Regions from separate parts of the Nocardiopsis sp. NPDC055824 genome, predicted to be linked through region 2. Evidence: riboswitches for the same ligand, from Rfam matches in the RefSeq annotation. Region 2 holds a riboswitch; each other region holds the start of a gene.
The links. A riboswitch is a leader RNA that binds a small molecule or an ion and turns the genes downstream of it on or off. The one in region 2 is predicted to bind thiamine pyrophosphate.
Positions count from the first base shown of each region.

Region 1: linked by a shared signal. The riboswitch ahead of ACWGL3_RS06060 (ECF transporter S component) and the one ahead of thiD (bifunctional hydroxymethylpyrimidine kinase/phosphomethylpyrimidine kinase) in region 2 are both predicted to bind thiamine pyrophosphate.
Region 3: linked by a shared signal. The riboswitch ahead of thiO (glycine oxidase ThiO) and the one ahead of thiD (bifunctional hydroxymethylpyrimidine kinase/phosphomethylpyrimidine kinase) in region 2 are both predicted to bind thiamine pyrophosphate.

Region 1 covers NZ_JBSHDN010000015.1:14,742-20,758, forward strand. The annotation lists gene ACWGL3_RS06050 (alpha-1,4-glucan--maltose-1-phosphate maltosyltransferase) at 1-40, opposite strand, end outside; gene ACWGL3_RS06055 (transglycosylase domain-containing protein) at 1,015-3,141, shown strand; TPP riboswitch at 3,235-3,342, shown strand; gene ACWGL3_RS06060 (ECF transporter S component) at 3,453-4,064, shown strand; gene ACWGL3_RS06065 (ABC transporter ATP-binding protein) at 4,170-5,666, shown strand; gene ACWGL3_RS06070 (energy-coupling factor transporter transmembrane component T family protein) at 5,663-6,017, shown strand, end outside.
Region 2 covers NZ_JBSHDN010000024.1:9,898-15,914, reverse strand. The annotation lists gene ACWGL3_RS08300 (acyl-CoA synthetase) at 1-1,539, shown strand, start outside; gene ACWGL3_RS08295 (DUF368 domain-containing protein) at 1,951-2,901, shown strand; gene ACWGL3_RS08290 (DedA family protein) at 2,898-3,596, shown strand; TPP riboswitch at 3,702-3,799, shown strand; gene thiD (bifunctional hydroxymethylpyrimidine kinase/phosphomethylpyrimidine kinase) at 3,788-4,594, shown strand; gene ACWGL3_RS08280 (alanine/glycine:cation symporter family protein) at 4,727-6,017, opposite strand, start outside.
Region 3 covers NZ_JBSHDN010000103.1:1,178-7,194, forward strand. The annotation lists gene pknB (Stk1 family PASTA domain-containing Ser/Thr kinase) at 1-840, opposite strand, end outside; gene ACWGL3_RS19970 (thiazole synthase) at 1,335-2,117, opposite strand; gene thiS (sulfur carrier protein ThiS) at 2,120-2,335, opposite strand; gene thiO (glycine oxidase ThiO) at 2,344-3,585, opposite strand; TPP riboswitch at 3,581-3,694, opposite strand; gene ACWGL3_RS19985 (Rv2175c family DNA-binding protein) at 3,802-4,179, shown strand; gene thiE (thiamine phosphate synthase) at 4,318-4,986, shown strand; gene ACWGL3_RS19995 (zinc-binding dehydrogenase) at 5,123-6,017, opposite strand, start outside.

The DNA.
Region 1 (6,017 bases), on a different contig from region 2:
TGTCTGGAGAGATGTCGAGGATGGGCAGGCGTCCGATCACTGGCTACACCGTAATTGTCGTGGTTCGGGCGTTTCTGGGCACGAGCGGTTTATGGCAGGTAAAAATAACCTGTTGTTAATCCGACGCAAGGCGGAGTTAACGAAGATCCGGAACGGAAACTGTCCGGATTACGGCTTCGGTTCCCTCTGCTGTCTATCGTCTGCCCTCTTGTGGTGTTTGGCGGAGTGTCGGGGCCGGATAATTTGTGTGTTCCTCATCACACTGGCCGGAAGGCTTGGGGCCTGTTATTTGTCGGGTTTCACCTGGGTAAACCGTACATATCAGTCATAAGAAACCGGGGGATTCAGGTGCCTCTGTGGTTGTTTTCTGATGGTCTGTGGTGAAAGGACGGAAAATTCGTCGGTCGTGTTGGGTGGCGGGCCGTCCTGGGTAGGGATCACCGAATGCACCCGGGGTTCGCCGGGCTGTATTCCGGACATCCGGGTGTGTCGGAATGATCGCCCAGGGCCCTTTTGTCGCGAATTCGGGCATGCTCGCCTCGGGCGCCGTCCGCCGAGGTTGTTTCGCCCGGATGACGAGTGGACCGCGCACCCGTTTCGCGGCCTCCCGCGGGTGCGTCGGGGCCGGGCGCTTTGCCGCGGATTGGGCAAGCTTTTCGATGACACGCCCGATTCGGCCTCCCGGGCTTTGCGGTACCCCTGCGAGCGTGGAGGTCGCAGTGCCCTGTCTCCGCGCGCGCGACGCGGACGGGGCGTCACACGGCCGAGGGGGGCGACGTGACGGAGCCGAACCAGGACGGTCCTCCGCAGGGGGAGCGGGGCCAGGACGGGGGCCGGGCCCCGCGGCACGCGCGGGAGGCGGGAAGCCCCGGCCGCCGGGGCCGGGGGGCCGGCGGGCCCGGCGCGGCCGCCGGAGGCGCCTTCGGGGCGCCGCGCTGGAGGAGGTGGGCCGACCGGGCCGTCCTCCCCCTGGTGGACCGGCTCCGGGAGCGCGTGACCGCACTCGGCGACGCGGTGGAGCACGGGAGGGGCGCCGGTGACGGCGACCGCTCGGACGGAGGCCGCAAGGACGCCGTCCTGCGCCTCACGGGCACGGGAGCGGTCGCCGGTCTCCTGACCGCCGCGCTGGTCATGCCGTGGGTGGGCGGGTTGGGGCTGATCGGAAGGGACACGGCCGCCGCCTTCATGGCCCTCCCCAGCGACCTGGAGATCTCCCCGCTGGCGGAGCGCGTGCTCCTCACCGACGTCGACCACAACCCGATCGCGGAGGTCGCCGACCGCGAGCGCGAGGTGGTGCCCCTGGACGCGGTCAGCCCGTGGGTGCCCGCCGCTCTCATGGCGATCGAGGACGACCGGTTCTACGAACACTCCGGACTGGACCTGCGCGGCGTGATCAGGGCCGCCATGCGCACCGCGCAGGGGGACACCCAGGGCGGGTCCACCATCACCCAGCAGTACGTCAAGAACCTGCTCATCGAGCAGGCCTCCACCGAGGAGGAGGTGGAGCGCGCCAGTGAGCAGACCCTGGGCCGCAAGCTGCTGGAGCTGCGCCACGCCATCGACATCGAGGACCGCCTCACTAAGGACGAGATCATGGAGGGCTACCTCAACCTCGCCTACTTCGGGGCGGGGGCGTACGGCATCGAGGTGGCGGCCCAGCGGTACTTCTCCGTCTCCGCCGCCGACCTGGACCCGGCGCAGGCCGCCACCATCGTCGGGCTCGTGCGCAGCCCCTCGTTCTACGACCCGCTCAACAACCGCGAGGCCGCGCGCGAGCGCCGCGACCTGGTGCTGGAGCGGATGGGGGCGACCGGGCACCTGGACGCGGCGCAGGTCGAGGAGCACGCGAGCCGGGGGCTCGCACTGGACCCGACCCCGCGCGGAGGCAGCTGCTACCACTCGGAGCAGCCGTTCTTCTGCGACTTCGTCATGCGCTGGCTGCGCGGCTCCGACATCCTCGGGGAGCTCCAGGGGGAGCGCGACGAGGCGCTCACCAAGGGCGGCATCACCGTGCGGACCACGCTCGACGGGGAGACGCAGCGGGCCGCGGAGGAGGCCATCGAGCGGTACGTCCCGGCGGAGGAGTCCACCAAGTTCTCCGCCCAGGCCGTCGTCGAGCCCGGCACCGGCCGGATCCGGGGCATGGCGCAGAACCTGCGCTACGGGTTCGACGACGAGGCGCTCGGCACGACCTCCATCAACCTGGCGGTGGACAGCGAGGCCGGCGGTTCGCTCGGCTACCAGGCGGGGTCGACGTTCAAGACGTTCACCCTGGCCGCCGCCCTGCACTCCGGACTGGGCTACGGCACCAGCTTCTCCTCGCCCGAGAGCGTCTCGGTCGGAGGGCTCGAGAACTGCGACGGCGGCGTGATGTCCGGGTGGAGCGTGAGCAACGCCGGGGAGAGCGACGGCGGCCGGCACAACATGATCAGCGCGACCAAGGGGTCCGTGAACACCTACTTCGCGCAGCTCCAGAAGCGCGTCGGCCTCTGCGAGACCTCGGAGATGGCCGAGCGGGTCGGCATCCACCGCGCCGACGGCCAACCGCTGGGGGTCTGGAGCTCCTTCACCCTGGGGGACCAGGAGGTGTCCCCGCTGACCGTCGCCAACGCGTACGCCACGTTCGCCGCCCGCGGCACCTACTGCGAGCCCGTCCCGGTGGTCTCCGTGCGGATCGGCCGCGAGGGCGCCGAGGGCACCCGGGAGGTCGAGGCGCGCACCGACTGCGAGGAGGGCAGGGTCGAGCGCGACGTCGCGGACGGGGTCAACCACCTGCTCCAGCAGACGTTCAAGGGCGGCACCGCCAACGGCCTCGGCCTCGACCGCCCCGCCGCGGGCAAGACCGGCACCACCGACAACGCCGCCTACGCCTGGTTCGCCGGCTACACCCCGAACCTCGCGTCGGCCGTGGTCGTCGGCGACATGCGCGGAGGCGAGGAGAACCCGCTCCAGGGCGTGACGATCGGCGGGCGCTACTACGGCATCGTCTACGGCGGCACGCTGCCGGGCCCCATCTGGCAGGCCACCATGCGCGGGGCCACGGCCGACCTGCCGGCCGAGGGCTTCGCCCCCTCGCCGAAGGCTTTCGGCAACCCGTCGGCGACGCCTCCCAAGGGCGGGGACGACGAGGGCGACGCCTGACCGCGCCCGCCGGCGGGCGCGGTCGGACGGGGCGGGAACGGGGGCCGTGGGGAGGGAACACCCCGCGGCCCCCGTTGTTGACGCATAATGGAGGGAAACCGACAGGGGAGCGCGTGAGCGCTGAGAGTGCGGCACCCGGCCGCAGACCCTTACACACCTGATCTGGGTCATGCCAGCGAAGGAAGTCGTAGGAACCCGTCTCCGGCGGCGTGCTCCCGCGCACCCGGGACGGACCCGGCGCGCGGCACGTCCTCCGGCGTCGCTCTTGGCCACATGGGCCCTCGTCCACCCCGACGAAGGGACACCACCTGATGAGCACCGAGACCGGGCGTACCGGATTCTGGCGCGACGTCCTCGGACGGCTGCGCGGCTGGCGCACCGTCGACATCGTCGTTGCGGCCGTGATCGGCGTCGCCGTCGGCGTCGTCTTCTGGCTCTGGAACATCGTCTGGTCGGTCACGACCCCGCTCTTCGTGGGCTTTCCCCCCGCGCAGGCGGCGGTCTACGGAATGTGGCTGATCTCCGGCGTCCTCGGCGGACTGGTCGTCCGCAAGCCCGGCGCGGCACTGCTCACCTCGATCGCGGCCTCCCTGGTGTCGGCGGTGCTGGGGACGCAGTGGGGGGTCATGGTGATCATCGACGGGACGCTCCAGGGCCTCCTCCCCGAGCTGGTCTTCCTCGCCTTCGGCTACCGGCGCTGGGGCATGGGCGCGGCCGTGCTCGCGGCGGCCGCCGCCGGCCTCTCCCCGGCCGTCCGCGACAACCTCGTCTACAACGTGACCTGGCCCCTGCACTTCCAGCTCGTCTACGGCGTCATCGTCGTGATCAGCTCGGCGGTCATCGCGGGCGTCGGCGCCCGCCTCCTCACCACCGCGCTCGCCAGGTCGGGCGCGCTGGCCCCCTTCCCGTCGGCCAGGGGCTGACCCGTGGCCGACCACGACCGCCGCGGCCCCTCGGGGGCGACCGCGGAGCACCCCGCGGCACCGTCCCCCCTCCGGCCCCCCGGAGGGGGCGGCGCACGCGTCGAGCTGTCCGGCTGGGGGTGGCGCCACGCGGGCCGCGAGTCGTACGCCCTGCGCGGGGTGGACCTCACGGTCGAGCCCGGTGAGCGCGTGCTGCTGCTCGGCGCCTCCGGGGCGGGCAAGTCCACCCTGCTGCACTCCCTCGCCGGACTCACCGGCCCCGACGGCGCCCTCAACGGCGACCAGGAGGGGACGCTGCTGGTCGACGGCCTCCCCGCCGACCGGGGCCGCGGAGGCGTCGGCCTGGTCGGCCAGGACCCGGAGACGCAGCTGGTGATGGCCCGCGCGGGCGACGACGTCGCCTTCGGACCGGAGAACCTGGGGGTGGACCCCGCCCTGATCTGGCCGAGGGTGGACGACGCGCTCGACGCGGTCGGCTTCCCGTACGGGCGGCGCCACCCCACCGGCGCGCTGTCGGGCGGTGAGAAGCAGCGCCTGGTCATCGCCGGCGCGCTCGCCATGCGCCCGCGCCTGCTCCTCCTGGACGAGCCCACCGCCAACCTCGACCCAGCCGGGGCCGCACTGGTGCGCGGTGTCCTGGAACGCCTGCTCGCCGAGACCGAGGCGACCCTGCTCCTGGTCGAGCACCGGGTCGCCGACGTGGTCGGGCTGGTGGACAGGGTCGTGGTCGTCGAGCCGGGCGGCGGGGTGGTCGCCGACGGCGATCCGGCGGCCGTGTTCGCCGCGCACGGGAGCTCCCTCGCGGAGCAGGGAGTGTGGGTCCCCGGTGACGAGCCCTCCCCCGGCCCGGCCCCCGCGCCGGGCGGCGGCCCCCGCGTCGAGGCGGTGGGCGTCGCCGCGCGCACCCCCTTCCAGCTGGGGGCGGGCGCCCCGCCCCGGAGGACCGTGCTGGAGGGGGTGGACCTCTCCGTCGCGGCCGGTACGGCGACCGCCCTGACCGGCCCCAACGGTGCGGGCAAGTCCACGCTGCTGACCCTGCTGGCGGGGCTCTCCCGACCCCACAGGGGCGCGGTCCTGCCGCGCGGCCCCCTGGCGGAGGCCGACCGGCGGCCGCTGGCGCGATGGCCCGCCCGGCTCCTGTCCCGCCACGTGGGCACCGTGTTCCAGCACGCGGAGGACCAGTTCGTCACCGGCACCGTGCGGGACGAGCTGCGGTTCGCCCCGCGGCGGGCCGGGGCGGACGGGGCCGGGACCGAGCGGCGGGTGGACGAGCTGCTGGAGCGGCTGCGCCTGACCGGCCTGGCCGACGCCCACCCCTACACGCTCTCGGGCGGCGAGAAGCGGCGGCTGTCGGTGGCCACGGCGCTCAGCTCCGGCCCCTCGCACGCGCCCGGAGTCCTCGTCCTGGACGAGCCGACCTTCGGCCAGGACACCCGGACGTGGACGGAGCTGGTCGAGCTGCTGGGCGGGCTGAGGGCCGAGGGGTGCGCCGTCGTCGTGGCGACCCACGACGAACTTCTCCTGCGGCACTTCGCGGACGTGCGGGTGCGTGTGGCGGGGGGCCGCGCGGTCCCGGGCACGGCGGGAAAGGCGGAGCTGTGAGCGTCTCGGAGGACCGGGGCCGCAGGGGCGGCGTCCCCGCCCCGGACGCGCCGGGCGCCGGGGGAGCGCGCCACTGGCTCGCCCGGCTCAACCCGGCGGCCAAGCTGCTGGCCGCGCTGCTGCTGGGGCTCGGACTGGTCCCCGCCGTGGACGCGGTCACCGGCGGGGTGGTGCTGGCCGGCGTTCTGCTGGTCCTGCCCTTCAGCGGGATCGACCGGCGCACCCTGCTCGTCCTCGGCGGCCCCTTCCTGCTCATGGGGCTCTCCAGCGGGCTGGTCAACTACCTGTACGGCGAGCACGGCGCGGAGGGGGCGCTGGGCGCCGCGGTGCGCCTGCTCGCCATCGCCCTCC
Region 2 (6,017 bases):
CGCCTCGCCCGCCACCTGGTCGGCGCGGGCGTGGGCCGCGGCGAGCACGTCGCGATCCTGGCCTTCAACCGCGCCGAGTGGATGGAGTCCTTCCTCGGCGTTCTGCGCGCGGGAGCGGTCCCGGTCAACGTCAACTACCGCTACGTCGCGGGCGAGCTGCGGCACGTCCTGGCCGACTCGCACGCGGTCGCGCTGATCGCGGAGGACTCCCTGGCGTCCACGGTCGAGGCCGTGCTCCCGGACCTCCCCCGGCTCCGCCACGTGGTGCTCGTCTCCGACGGCTCCGTGCGCGGCGCCGAGGGGGTCGGCTACGAGGAGGCGCTGGCCGCCGCGCCGGAGGGCGCGGCCCTTCCTCCGACCAGCGGCGAGGACCACTACCTGCTCTACACCGGGGGCACCACCGGCTACCCCAAGGGGGTGCTGTGGCGGCAGGCCGACATCTTCCGCGCCGCCCTGGAGCGGCGCTCCCCCGGCGCCCCCCGGGCCCGGACCCTGGACGACGTGGCCGGGCGCGCCGCCCGGTGCTTCCCCCAGCGCATGCTGGTGCTCGGCCCGCTCATGCACGCCGCCGGGCAGTGGAACGCCCTGAGCATGCTGCTGTGCGGCAAGCAGGTGGTGCTGTCCACCGACCGCAGCTTCCGGCCCGACCGGGTGCTGGAGACGGCGCACCGGGAGGGCGTGCACACGGTCCAGCTGGTGGGCGACGCCATGGCCCGCCCGCTGGCCCGGCACCTGCTCACCGAACCCGGCCTGTGCCCGGACCTGACCGCCGTCCGCTCCGGCGGCACACCGCTCACCCCGCAGGTGCGCGGCCTGTGGCGCGCCTGGCGCGAGGACGTCGCCCTGGCCGACTCCTACGGGGGGTCGGAGACGGGCGTGTGCGGTTCGGCGACCGCCGCGGAGGGGAGCGGCGGGCCGGACGGCTCCGTGTCCCTGGAGGGGGCCGCCGACGCCCGCAGCTTCACGATGGGCGGCAGCATCGCGGTGCTGGACCAGGCGCTGCGCCCGCTCCCGCCGGGCTCGCCCGAGGTCGGCCGGATCGCGCGCACCGGCCGGATCCCGCTCGGCTACTACAACGACCCCATCACGACGGCCCGCACCTTCCCCACCGACGCCGACGGGCGCCGCTGGGCCCTGTCCGGCGACTTCGGGACGCGGGCCGGGGACGGGTCGATCGTCCTCCTGGGGCGCGGGAGCGCCGTCATCAACACCGCCGGGGAGAAGGTGTACCCGGAGGAGGTGGAGGCCGCCCTGAAGGCGCACCCCTCGGTGGAGGACGCGATCGTGGTGCCCGCCTCGGACGAGCGGCTCGGCCAGAGGGTGACGGCCCTGGTCTCCCTCGCCGCGGGGGCCCGCCTGGAGGAGGCCGCCCTGCTGGACCACTGCCGCGTGCGCCTGGCGGGGTTCAAGGTCCCGAGGACCGTCCACTTCGTGGACCGGGTGCGGCGCACGGCCGTCGGCAAACAGGACTACCGGTGGGCGGCGTCGGTGGCCCGGGACGAGGGCGGGGTCCCGCGTCCGAGCCCGCTGCGGTACTGACGGCCGCGGTCCGCGGAACCGCCCGGCGCGGGGGCGGGGGCGGCGGCCGGCCTGTGGAGGACCACACCCTGTCACTGAGACGAAGCACAGTTTTCGGATGCTATCCGGCAGCCCTGCCACAGGGCCGAAAATTACGTCATTCCAGGACAAAGGCCACGTAAGAGTTCTGCCAGGCCTCGCTTTGGCTGCTCCAGACGGGGTGCGGTCGTCCACAACTCTCCTCAACGCCTGCCCACAGCGGCCTCCGCCCCTTGTACCTTAGATCCCGACGGCCGCGATCTCCGGCCGATTCGGACAGTCTCCTTTTCGCCTCATCCCCACCCGTCGCACATTCGCGTGCGCGGGCGAGACCCTTAGGACGGAGGAAGGCGCACCTCTCCCGGACTCCCCGGGTAGCGTCCAACCACCCAGATGGCCAATTCCGCAGGCTCCTACCTCCTCGACGCGGTGCGCGGCGGCGCCGTGGGCGCCTCCGAAGCCCTTCCGGGCATCAGCGGCGGGACCGTCGCCCTCATCGTCGGCCTCTACGACAAGCTCATCGGCGGCGCGGGCCACATGGTCAGCGGGATCAAGCGGTACGTCACGGACGTCCCGCGCGGGCGCGGCAGGGCCCGCGCGCAGGAGCAGTTCCGACAGGTGGACTGGAGCGTCCTGGTTCCCGCGCTGGTCGGCATGGCCGTGTTCCTGGTCCTGGCCGCCCTCCTCCTGGCGCCGCTCGTCGACGCCTACACCCGGTACGCCTACGCCCTGTTCTTCGGCCTCGTCCTGGCGTGCCTGTGGATCCCCTACTCCGGGGCGGGCCGCCCCTGGAGGGCCGGGCACTACGCCGTGGCACTGGTGTTCGCCGTGGCCGCCTTCGTGCTCACCGGGCTGCCGGGCGCCAACCTGCCGACCCACCCGGCGGTCGTCTTCCTCGCCGCCGCGGTGGCCGTCTGCGCGCTCGTCCTGCCGGGGCTGTCCGGCTCCTTCATCCTGCTCACACTCGGGCTCTACGAGCCGACGATCAGCGCGGTCGGCGACCTGGACATCGCCTACCTGGCCGTCTTCGCCCTGGGCATGCTCACCGGCCTGTCCCTGTTCGTGAAGCTGCTCCAGCACCTCCTGGAGAACTTCCACCACATGACCCTCGTTGTACTCACCGGCCTCATGGCCGGTTCGCTGCGCGCCCTGTGGCCGTGGCAGACCGAGTCCCGCGAGGTCGTCACCCCCACCGACGTCCCTGTGACAGTCGTCTTCATCGTCGCCGGTTTCGTGATCGTGACCGCGGCCATCGTCTGGGAGCGCCGCAAGCGCTCCCGGGCCGAGGCCGCCCGCGTCGCGGCCGGCGTCCGACCGGAAAGAACGGAAAGCCACTTCTCATGACAGCGAATCTGTGGACGGCGTCGAACCTGGCGATGGAAGGCGAGGTCGTCCACGAGTACGAGGGCTTCATCGGCTGGGTGCTGAGCCTGATGACGACCCTGGGCGAGCCCGGCGTCGGCGTGGCCCTGTTCATCGAGACCTTCTTCCCCCCGATGCCGAGCGAGGCGGTCCTGCCCGGTGCGGGCTTCCTCGCCTACGACGGGCACATGAACGTCTGGCTCGCCATCCTGTGGGCCACGATCGGCTGCCTGGTCGGCGCCTGGGGCTTCTACGCGATCGGCGCCCTGCTGGGCCGGGACCGCACCAAGTGGCTGGTGGAGAAGACCCCCCTGCTCGAGGTCGAGGACTTCTACAAGGCCGAGCGCTTCTTCGCCCGCTTCGGCGGCCTCGCCGTGCTCCTGGGCCGGTGCGTGCCGCTGGTGCGCAGCTTCATCTCGGTCCCCGCCGGCATCGAGCGGATGCCCATCCTCAAGTTCTCCGTGTACACCGTGATCGGCTCCGCCGTCTGGAACTCGATCTGGATCGGACTCGGCTACGCCTTCGGCCCGGCCATCAAGCCGATCCTGGTGCAGTGGAGCGGCCTCATCAGCAACATCGTGCTGGTCGTCATCGCCCTGCTGTTCCTGTGGTTCGTCATCGTCCGCGTCCGCAAGCTGCTCAAGGCCCGGTCCGCGGACAACGCCCCCACCCTCTGAACGGCGCCGGCAGCCGTACGGGCCCCTCGGGCCCGCGCGTCCGGAACACATACGCCGACCCCCTCGGGTCGGCCGCACACTGAGCGGGGCCGCCCACGCGGCGGCCCCGACGGCGCGGGGTGCCGGTGAGTCCACCGGCTGAGAGCACACCCGTCGAACCTGCCCTAGTTCGTACTAGCGAAGGAACGCCCATGAGCGCGTACAACATCGTGTCCATCGCCGGCAGCGACCCCAGCGGGGGCGCCGGGATCCAGGCGGACCTCAAGGCCTTCTCCGCACACGGCGCCTTCGGCATGACCGTGGTCGCGGCCCTCACCGCCCAGTCCACGCGCGGCGTCACCGGGGTCCACCCGATCCCCGCCGATTTCGTCGCCCACCAGATGGACACCCTCTTCTCCGACGCCACGGTGCACGCGGTCAAGGTCGGCATGCTCGGCACGGCCGAGGTCACCGAGGCCGTCGCCGAGGCGATCGGGCGCCACGGACTGCCCCACGTGGTGGTGGACCCGGTGATGGTGGCCAAGAGCGGCGACCGCCTGCTGGAGCCCTCCGCCGTCGACGCGCTGCGCACCCGGCTGCTGCCCCGGGCGGACCTGGTCACGCCGAACCTGCCCGAGGCGGCCGACCTGCTGGGCGAGCCGGAGGCGGCCGACCTGGCGGCGATGCACGAGCAGGCCCTCCGGCTGCTGGAGTTCGGTCCGCGCGCGGTCCTGCTCAAGGGAGGCCACCTGGCCGGAGAGGACTGCGTCGACATCCTCGTGGCCCAGGGCTCCGCCCCGGTCGAGTTCCGCTCGCCGAGGGTCCGCACCCGCAACACGCACGGCACGGGGTGCACCCTGTCCTCCTCGATCGCGGCCCTGCTTCCGCAGCGGCCGGACACGGCCTCCGCCGTGGGCGACGCCAAGGCCTACCTGACCGAGGCGCTCCGGCGGGCGGACGAGATCGACGCCGGAGGCGGGCAGGGGCCCGTGCACCACTTCCACGCCTGGTGGAAGTAGGACCCGCCGACCGGGGGGCGGCACCGACGCCCTCCCCCGCGGGACCGGGCCCGGCGGAGCGGCGCGTCCGCCTCCGCCGGGCCCGGCCGCGTTCGCGGCGGCCGGGGGCGCGGCGGGCCGCCGGTCGTGCCGCTACCCCCGTACGGGCTCCATGACCGCGTCCGGGTCCCGCCAGTCCGGGTGGGCGAAGAACTTCCTCGTCTCCGCGACGACCACCGGGGACAGCAGGAGCAGCCCGATCAGGTTGGGCAGGGCCATGAGGCCGTTGGCGATGTCGCTGAACAGCCACACCGCGTCGATCTGCGCCGTGGCGCCGACGTAGACGACCGCGATGAACAGCAGCCGGTAGGGCACGACGAGCGAGCGCCCCGCCAGGTACACGACGCACCTCTCGCCGTAGTAGGCCCAGCCGAGGATGGTCGTGTAGGCGAAGACCACCACCGCGCAGGCGACGAACACGGGCCCCAGGCCCGCCAGGTCCGGGCTGATCCGGCCGAGGCCGGCCTCCATCGCGGATGTGGTGAGCAGAACCCCCTTGTCGCTGCCCTCCACCCCCGCGGCGTCGGGGTCCTGCCACACCCCGGTCGTGATGATCATCATCGCGGTCAGGGTCAGCATGATCACGGTGTCGACGAAGGTCTGCGTCATCGCGACGAGGGCCTGGCGGACCGGCTGGTCGGTCCTGGCCGCGGCGGCGGCGATGGCGCCGGTGCCCATGCCGGACTCGTTCGAGAAGATGCCGCGGGAGACGCCCTGGCGGATGACGTACATCAGGGTGGCGCCCGCGAACCCGCCCGCCGCGGAGGTGCCGGTGAAGGCGTCGCCGAGGACCAGTGCGAAGGCGGGGCCGATCCGGTCGTGGTGCACCGCCAGGACCAGCAGGTTCATGAGGACGAAGCCGATGATCATGAACGGGACCACGGCGGAGGCGACCCGGCCGATCCCCTTGATGCCGCCGAGGACGACCACGGCGGTCAGCAGCATCAGGACCACGCCGACGGCCCGCTGGTCGGCGCCGGTGGCGTCGTTGACCGCCTCGGCCACGGCGTTGGCCTGGGTGCCGTTGCCGATGCCGAAGGCGGCCACCGCCCCGAAGACGGCGAACGAGCAGCCGAGGAGGACGCCGAGCCCTCCGGGGAGGCCCCGGCGCAGGTAGTACATCGGGCCGCCGGCCTGCTCGCCCCTCTCGTCCGTGACCCGGTACTTCACCCCGAGCAGGGCCTCGCTGTACTTGGTGGCCATGCCCAGGACGCCGGTGACCCACATCCAGAAGAGGGCTCCCGGTCCGCCGAGTCCGATGGCCAGGCCCACCCCGGCGATGTTGCCGACGCCGGTCGTCGCGGCCAGGGCGGTGTTGAGGGCCTGGAAGTGCGAGATGTCGCCCCTCAGGTCCTCGCCGACCTCCTCCCGCCGGACGAGGGCG
Region 3 (6,017 bases), on a different contig from region 2:
CAGGACCTCCAGCACCTTGGCCAGGTACTGGCCCGCGTTGCTCGGACGGTAGCGGGGGTCGCGCTCGGTGGCCTTGGTGACCAGCGCGTCCACCTCGGGCGGGAGGCCCGGCAGGAAGTGCGAGGGGCGGGGCACGTCCTCGTTGACGTGCTGGTAGGCGATCGCGATGGGCGTCTCGCCGGTGTGCGGCTGGCCGCCGGTCAGCAGCTCGTAGAACATGATGCCCGCGGCGTACACGTCGCTGCGGGCGTCGGCGACGCCCTTCTCGATCTGCTCCGGCGCCAGGTAGGCGGCGGTGCCCATGAGGGTGCCGGTCCGGGTGAGGCCCTGGTTGGACTGCTCCACGGCGCGCGCCAGGCCGAAGTCGGCCACCTTGACCCGGCCGTCCTCGGTGAGGAGGACGTTCTCGGGCTTGACGTCGCGGTGGACCATGCCCGCCTGGTGGGCGGCGCCGAGCGCGGCCAGGACCGACGCCATGACGTTCAGGGCCTCGTGCGGGGACAGGCGTCCGCGGGCCTTGAGCAGGTCGCGCAGGGTGCGGCCGGGCACGTACTCCATCGCCAGGAACACGTGTCCCTGGTCCTCACCCTGGTCGAAGACCTGGACGACGTTGGGGTGGGAGAGCTTGGCGACGGAGTGCGCCTCGTTGATGAAGCGCTGGACGAAGGTGGGGTCCTGTGCCAGCGACGGGTGCATCACCTTCAGCGCCAGGCGGCGGTCCAGCCTCAGGTCGTGGGCGACGTAGACGGTCGCCATCCCGCCTCCGGCGATCCTGGACTCGACGAAGTAGCGTCGGTCGAGGGTCGCGCCTACGAGCGGGTCGGAAGTCGTCATGTCCACGGCGGAGTAGTGTCCTTGCTGCGGGGAGCGCGGGCTGTCGCGGTTGGTGGCGCGTACCCGACACCGGGTGTCGAACCGACACGATAGCGGAAGCCCACGCCAGGTCTGCCCCGCGGTTCGCGGTCGCGTCGCGCCTCTCCACCCTCGGTGGCGGGCGTTCGCGCCTGGTTCATCGGCGAGCGTGCGGTGCCCTCCGTCGGGCCGCACACCCATCCCACGTTAGGGGACGGTTCCAAACGTTCCGGGAACGGCGCTCCGGACCTCGCGGGACCGGTGCGCGCCGGGCCCCCGGTCCGGGGACCGGGAGGCCCGGTCCCCGCGGCGTCGCGGCCCCGGGGGCCGTCCCGGCGGGCCGGCCAGGGTGGGACCGGTCACGCCCGGACGGAACACGCGCCCCGTGCGCCCCGGCCCCGGGCGCGTCACGCCCCGGAGGGACGGGACACGCGGTCGGCGGCCCTCCCCGGGCGTGCGCGGCGGCAGGCCGCGCCGGGGCGCTACTCCACCGCGGGGGACGACGCGAGGGCGTGCCGACGCACCGGGATGCGACCGGCCAGGCGGGCGCCCCGGCCGGCCCGGACGGCGTCGCGCATCGCGGCGGCCATGCGCACCGGGTCCTGTGCCCGGGTCACGGCCGTGGCCAGCAGGACCGCGTCGCAGCCCAGCTCCATCGCGAGGGCGGCGTCGCTGGCGGTGCCGATCCCGGCGTCCACGATCACGGGGACCCCCGCGCCCTCCACGATCAGTTCGAGGTTGTGCGGGTTGCGGATCCCCAGCCCGGAGCCGATCGGCGCGGCCAGCGGCATCACCGCCGCGCACCCCAGCTGCTCCAGGCGCCGGGCCAGCACCGGGTCGTCGTTGGTGTAGGGCAGGACGGTGAACCCCTCGTCCACCAGCTGCTCGGCGGCGTCCAGGAGCTCCACCGGGTCGGGCAGCAGGGTGTGCTCGTCCGCCACGACCTCCAGTTTCACCCAGTCCGTGCCCAGGGCCTCGCGTCCCAGCCGGGCGGTGCGCACCGCGTCCGCCGCGGTGAAGCACCCCGCGGTGTTGGGCAGCGCGCGGATCCTGTTGCGGGACAGCACGTCCCACACCGACCCCTGGGCGCCGGGGGAGACCCTGCGCATGGCCACGGTGGTCAGCTCGGTCCCGGAGGTCACCAGGGCCTCCTCCAGGACCTCCAGGGAGGGCGCCCCGCCGGTGCCGGTGATCAGCCGCGAGCCGAAGGAGGTCCCGGCGATCACCAGGGGGTCCTCGACGCCTCCGGTTCCGTGTGCGCTCATGCTCAGCCTCCCTGGACCGCGGTGAGGACGTCCACGCGGTCGCCCGCGCCCAGCGCGCCGTCCGCCCACGCGGCCCGGCGCACCACCTCGTCGTTGACGGCCACGGCGATCCCGCCGGGGATCGTGCCGCCGCCCGGCGCGGTCAGGTCGCGGACGACCGCCTCCACGGTCGTGCCGTCGGCGAACTCGCGGAGGTCGCCGTTGATGATGAGTTGCACTGCCTCTCCTACTCCCACGTCGTCGTGTGCGCGTCGCCGGACACCCGGTCCGCGGCGAACCTGCGCGCGTACTCCGGCAGGGCGCCCGTGGTGAGGGCGCGCGCCATGGCCTCCCCGGTGGCCGGGGTCAGCAGGACCCCGTGCCTGAAGTGCCCCGCGGCCAGGTGCAGGCCGGGGACCCGGGTCGGCCCCAGCAGGGGCTCGTTGTCCGGTGAGCCCGGGCGCAGGCCCACACAGGTCTCGGTGACCTCCAGCTCGGTCACCCCCGGGACGAGCTCGCGCGCGTCCCGCAGGACCTGCCAGAGGCCCCCGGCGGTGAGCGAGGTGTCGTAGCCGAGCTCCTCCTGGGTGGCGCCGATGACCACCTCTCCGTCGGCGCGCGGCACCAGGTAGGTGGTGAAGCCCCTCACCAGGCCCCGGACCGTGCGGCCGACGAGGGGCGGCTCGCCGGCCGGCACCCGGGCGCGCAGGAGCTGGCCCTTGACCGGGCGCAGCGGCGGCACCACCGGTTCGGGCACCTTGACGCGGTCGCTCCAGCAGCCTGCGGCCAGGACGACCTGGTGGGCGGGCAGGACCCGGCCGTCGTCCAGGCGCACGCCCAGCCGGGCGCCCCCGGGGCCGGGGGCCGTGACCTCCTCCGCCCGACCGGCGGTCTCGGTGACTCCCGCGCGTCCGCCCGCCGCGGCCAGGGCGCGCAGCAGCAGCCGGGGGTCGACGGAGTGGTCGTCGGGAGCGAGCACGCCGCCGCGCACGGACGGGGCGAGCACCGGCTCCAGCCGGCGGCACTCGCGGCTCGTCAGGCGCTCGGTGGCGATGCCCAGGCGCTCCTGGAGCCGGTGCAGGTCGGTGAGGACGGCCATGTCGTCGCGGTCGAAGGCCACCAGGAGGGTCCCGGTGGTGCGGTAGCCCACGCGGATCCCGCCGGCGGCCTCCAGCTCGGCGACGAACCCGGGGTACATGCCCGCGGAGCGGACCCCGAACTCCATGAGGGGCTCCTCGCCGAACACGGCCTCGGTGGCCGGGGTGAGCATGCCCGCCGCGACGGTGGAGGCGGCACGGGCACCGGCGGGGCCGGTCACGGGGTCGGGTTCGACCAGGGTGACGCGGAGGCCCTCCTGGGCGGCCCGCCAGGCGGTGACCCTCCCCACGAGGCCGCCGCCGACCACGACGACGGTCCGCTCCGGCGCGTCCCCGGGGCCGCCACCGGTAGGACGAATCGTTTCGCGGCGGGGATCGTTCTTCGTGCGCACGGCGCTGTTCCCACTCCCTTCGCCGGCATGACCCGGATCAGGTTCGTGCGGTCGGAGGCTCACAGCCTCCCTCTCAGCCGGGTCCCACCCGGCTCCCGCGGGATGTGCAGAGGTCTGTCCCCATCCTAGAACCTCCTCCCGGAATGCGTGGCAGTGGTGGGGATCTCCACGGCGCCCGGCCCCCGCGGCGCCGGAAGGTGTCCGGGCCCCGTGCGGATGTGGCAGATTGGGAGGGTGACACGAAGCGACATCGACATAGACACGCTGGTCGGCGAGTGGCTGACCCTGAAGGAGGCGGCCGCGCCGCTCGGCGTGAGCCCCAACCGGATCAAGACCCTGATCCGCGAGAACCGCATGATGGGTGTGGTCCGCGGAGGGCAGCTGTCCGTCCCCGCCGCCTTCATCGACGGCGACGACCTCGTCAAGGGGCTGCCCGGGACCCTGGTGCTGCTGACCGACGCGGGCTTCTCCACGGAGGAGGCCCTGCGCTGGCTCTTCACCCCCGACGACACCCTGCCGGGCACGCCCATCCAGGCGATGCGGGAGAACCGGGGCACCGAGGTGCGCCGCCGCGCCCAGAGCATGGCCTTCTAGCGCGTGGTCCGCGGACGCTCTCGGCGGGCGTCGGCGGACGCGGGCCCGGAACGATCCGCGGAACACGGCCCGGGGCGCGGCGCGCCGTCGGGCGGCCTCCCCTCGGGGGCCGGCCGGCGAGGGCCTAGGGTGGGCGGGGTGAGGACCAGCCACGGAACCAGCCTGCGCAAGCGCCTGGACGCATCCCTTCTGTACCTGTGCACCGACGCCCGGACCGGGCGCGGTGATCTCGCCGAGTTCACCGACGCGGCCCTGGCCGGAGGGGTGGACATCATCCAGCTCCGGGACAAGGGGCTGGAGGCCCGCGAGGAGATCGCGGCCCTGGAGGTCATGCGGGAGGCCTGTGAGCGGCACGGGGCCCTGCTCGCGGTGAACGACCGCGCGGACATCGCCCGCGCGGTGCGCGCCGACGTCCTGCACCTGGGCCAGCGCGACCTGCCGGTGCCCATGGCCCGCGACATCATCGGGGCGGACCCCGTGATCGGCCGCTCCAACAACGACATCGCGGCCGCCTCCTCCTCCGCCGAGGAGGCCGGGAGCGACTACTTCTGCGTCGGCCCCACCTGGGCCACCCCCACCAAGCCGGGCCGCCCCGCGGCGGGCCTGTCCCTGGTCGAACGCGCCGCGGCGCTGGGCACGGACCGCCCGTGGTTCGCCATCGGCGGGATCGACGCGACCAACATCGACGCGGTGGTGGAGGCGGGCGCCCGCCGGGTCGTGGTCGTGCGCGCGATCACCGAGGCCGAGGACCCCCGGGCCGCCGCGGCCGGGCTGCGCGAGCGCCTGACCGCCCGCACCGGGGGCTGAGCGGCGCCCCCGGCCCCGCCGGACCCCGGGAGGGCGAGGACGCCGCCCCGCCCCCGGGGGAGGGGGCGGCCCCGCAGTCGGCCCCGTCCCCGACGGCGCGGCCGCCCGCGCCCGGCCGGTGGTCGCCCCACCGGCCTCACGGCACGAGGAGCACCTTGCCCAGGACCCGGCGCTCCTCCAGCGCCCGGTGGGCCTCCTCCGCCCGCTCCAGGGGCAGCGTCAGCCCCACATGCGGTCTCACGCGCCCGGAGCGGGCCATCTCCAGGATCCGGCGCACGGCGCCGCTCCGACCCTCCTTCCCGTCCTCCAGGTCGAAGAGGCCGAACACCTCGATCCCGCGGCGCTCCGCCTCCCCGGCGTCCACCTCGGAGAAGCGGCCCCCCGCGGAGCCGTAGGAGAGGAAGCGTCCGCCGTCGGCCACGGCGCCGAACGCCGCCTCGCCGAGGTCGCCGCCGCTCCCGTCCAGGACCACGTCGGCGCCCGCGCCGCCGGTGGCCTCGCGGACCCGCTCCACCCATCCGGGCTCGGAGTAGTCCACGACCGCCTCCGCCCCCATCTCACGGGCGAGGGCCAGTTTCTCCGGGCCCCGGGCGGCGCCCACGACGCGCGCCCCGGCCGCGGCGGCGAGCTGGACCGCCAGGCTGCCGGCCCCGCCCGTCGCCGCCAGCACGAGCACCCACGTGCCCGGGCCGAACCCGCCGCTGCGCTCCAGCGAGAGGGCGGTGGGCCCGTCGTGCAGGAGTGCCAGCGCCTGCTCCGGGGCCAGGCCCTCCGGGACGTCGACCAGTCCCGACGCCGGGACGGCGACCCGCTGGGCGTACCCGCCGAAGGGGGGCACGGGCTCGCCCCCCTCCGGGGCGGCACGGCCGGTGTCGGTGACGACCAGCGCGCCGACCCTCTCCGGGGCCACCCCCTCGCCGACCCGGACCACGGTCCCGGCCACCCCCGCGCCCGGCACGTACGGGGGCTCCACCGGGAAGTGGTCCAGCCCCCATCCGCTGCGGACCAGCGTGTCCAGGTACATCACGTTG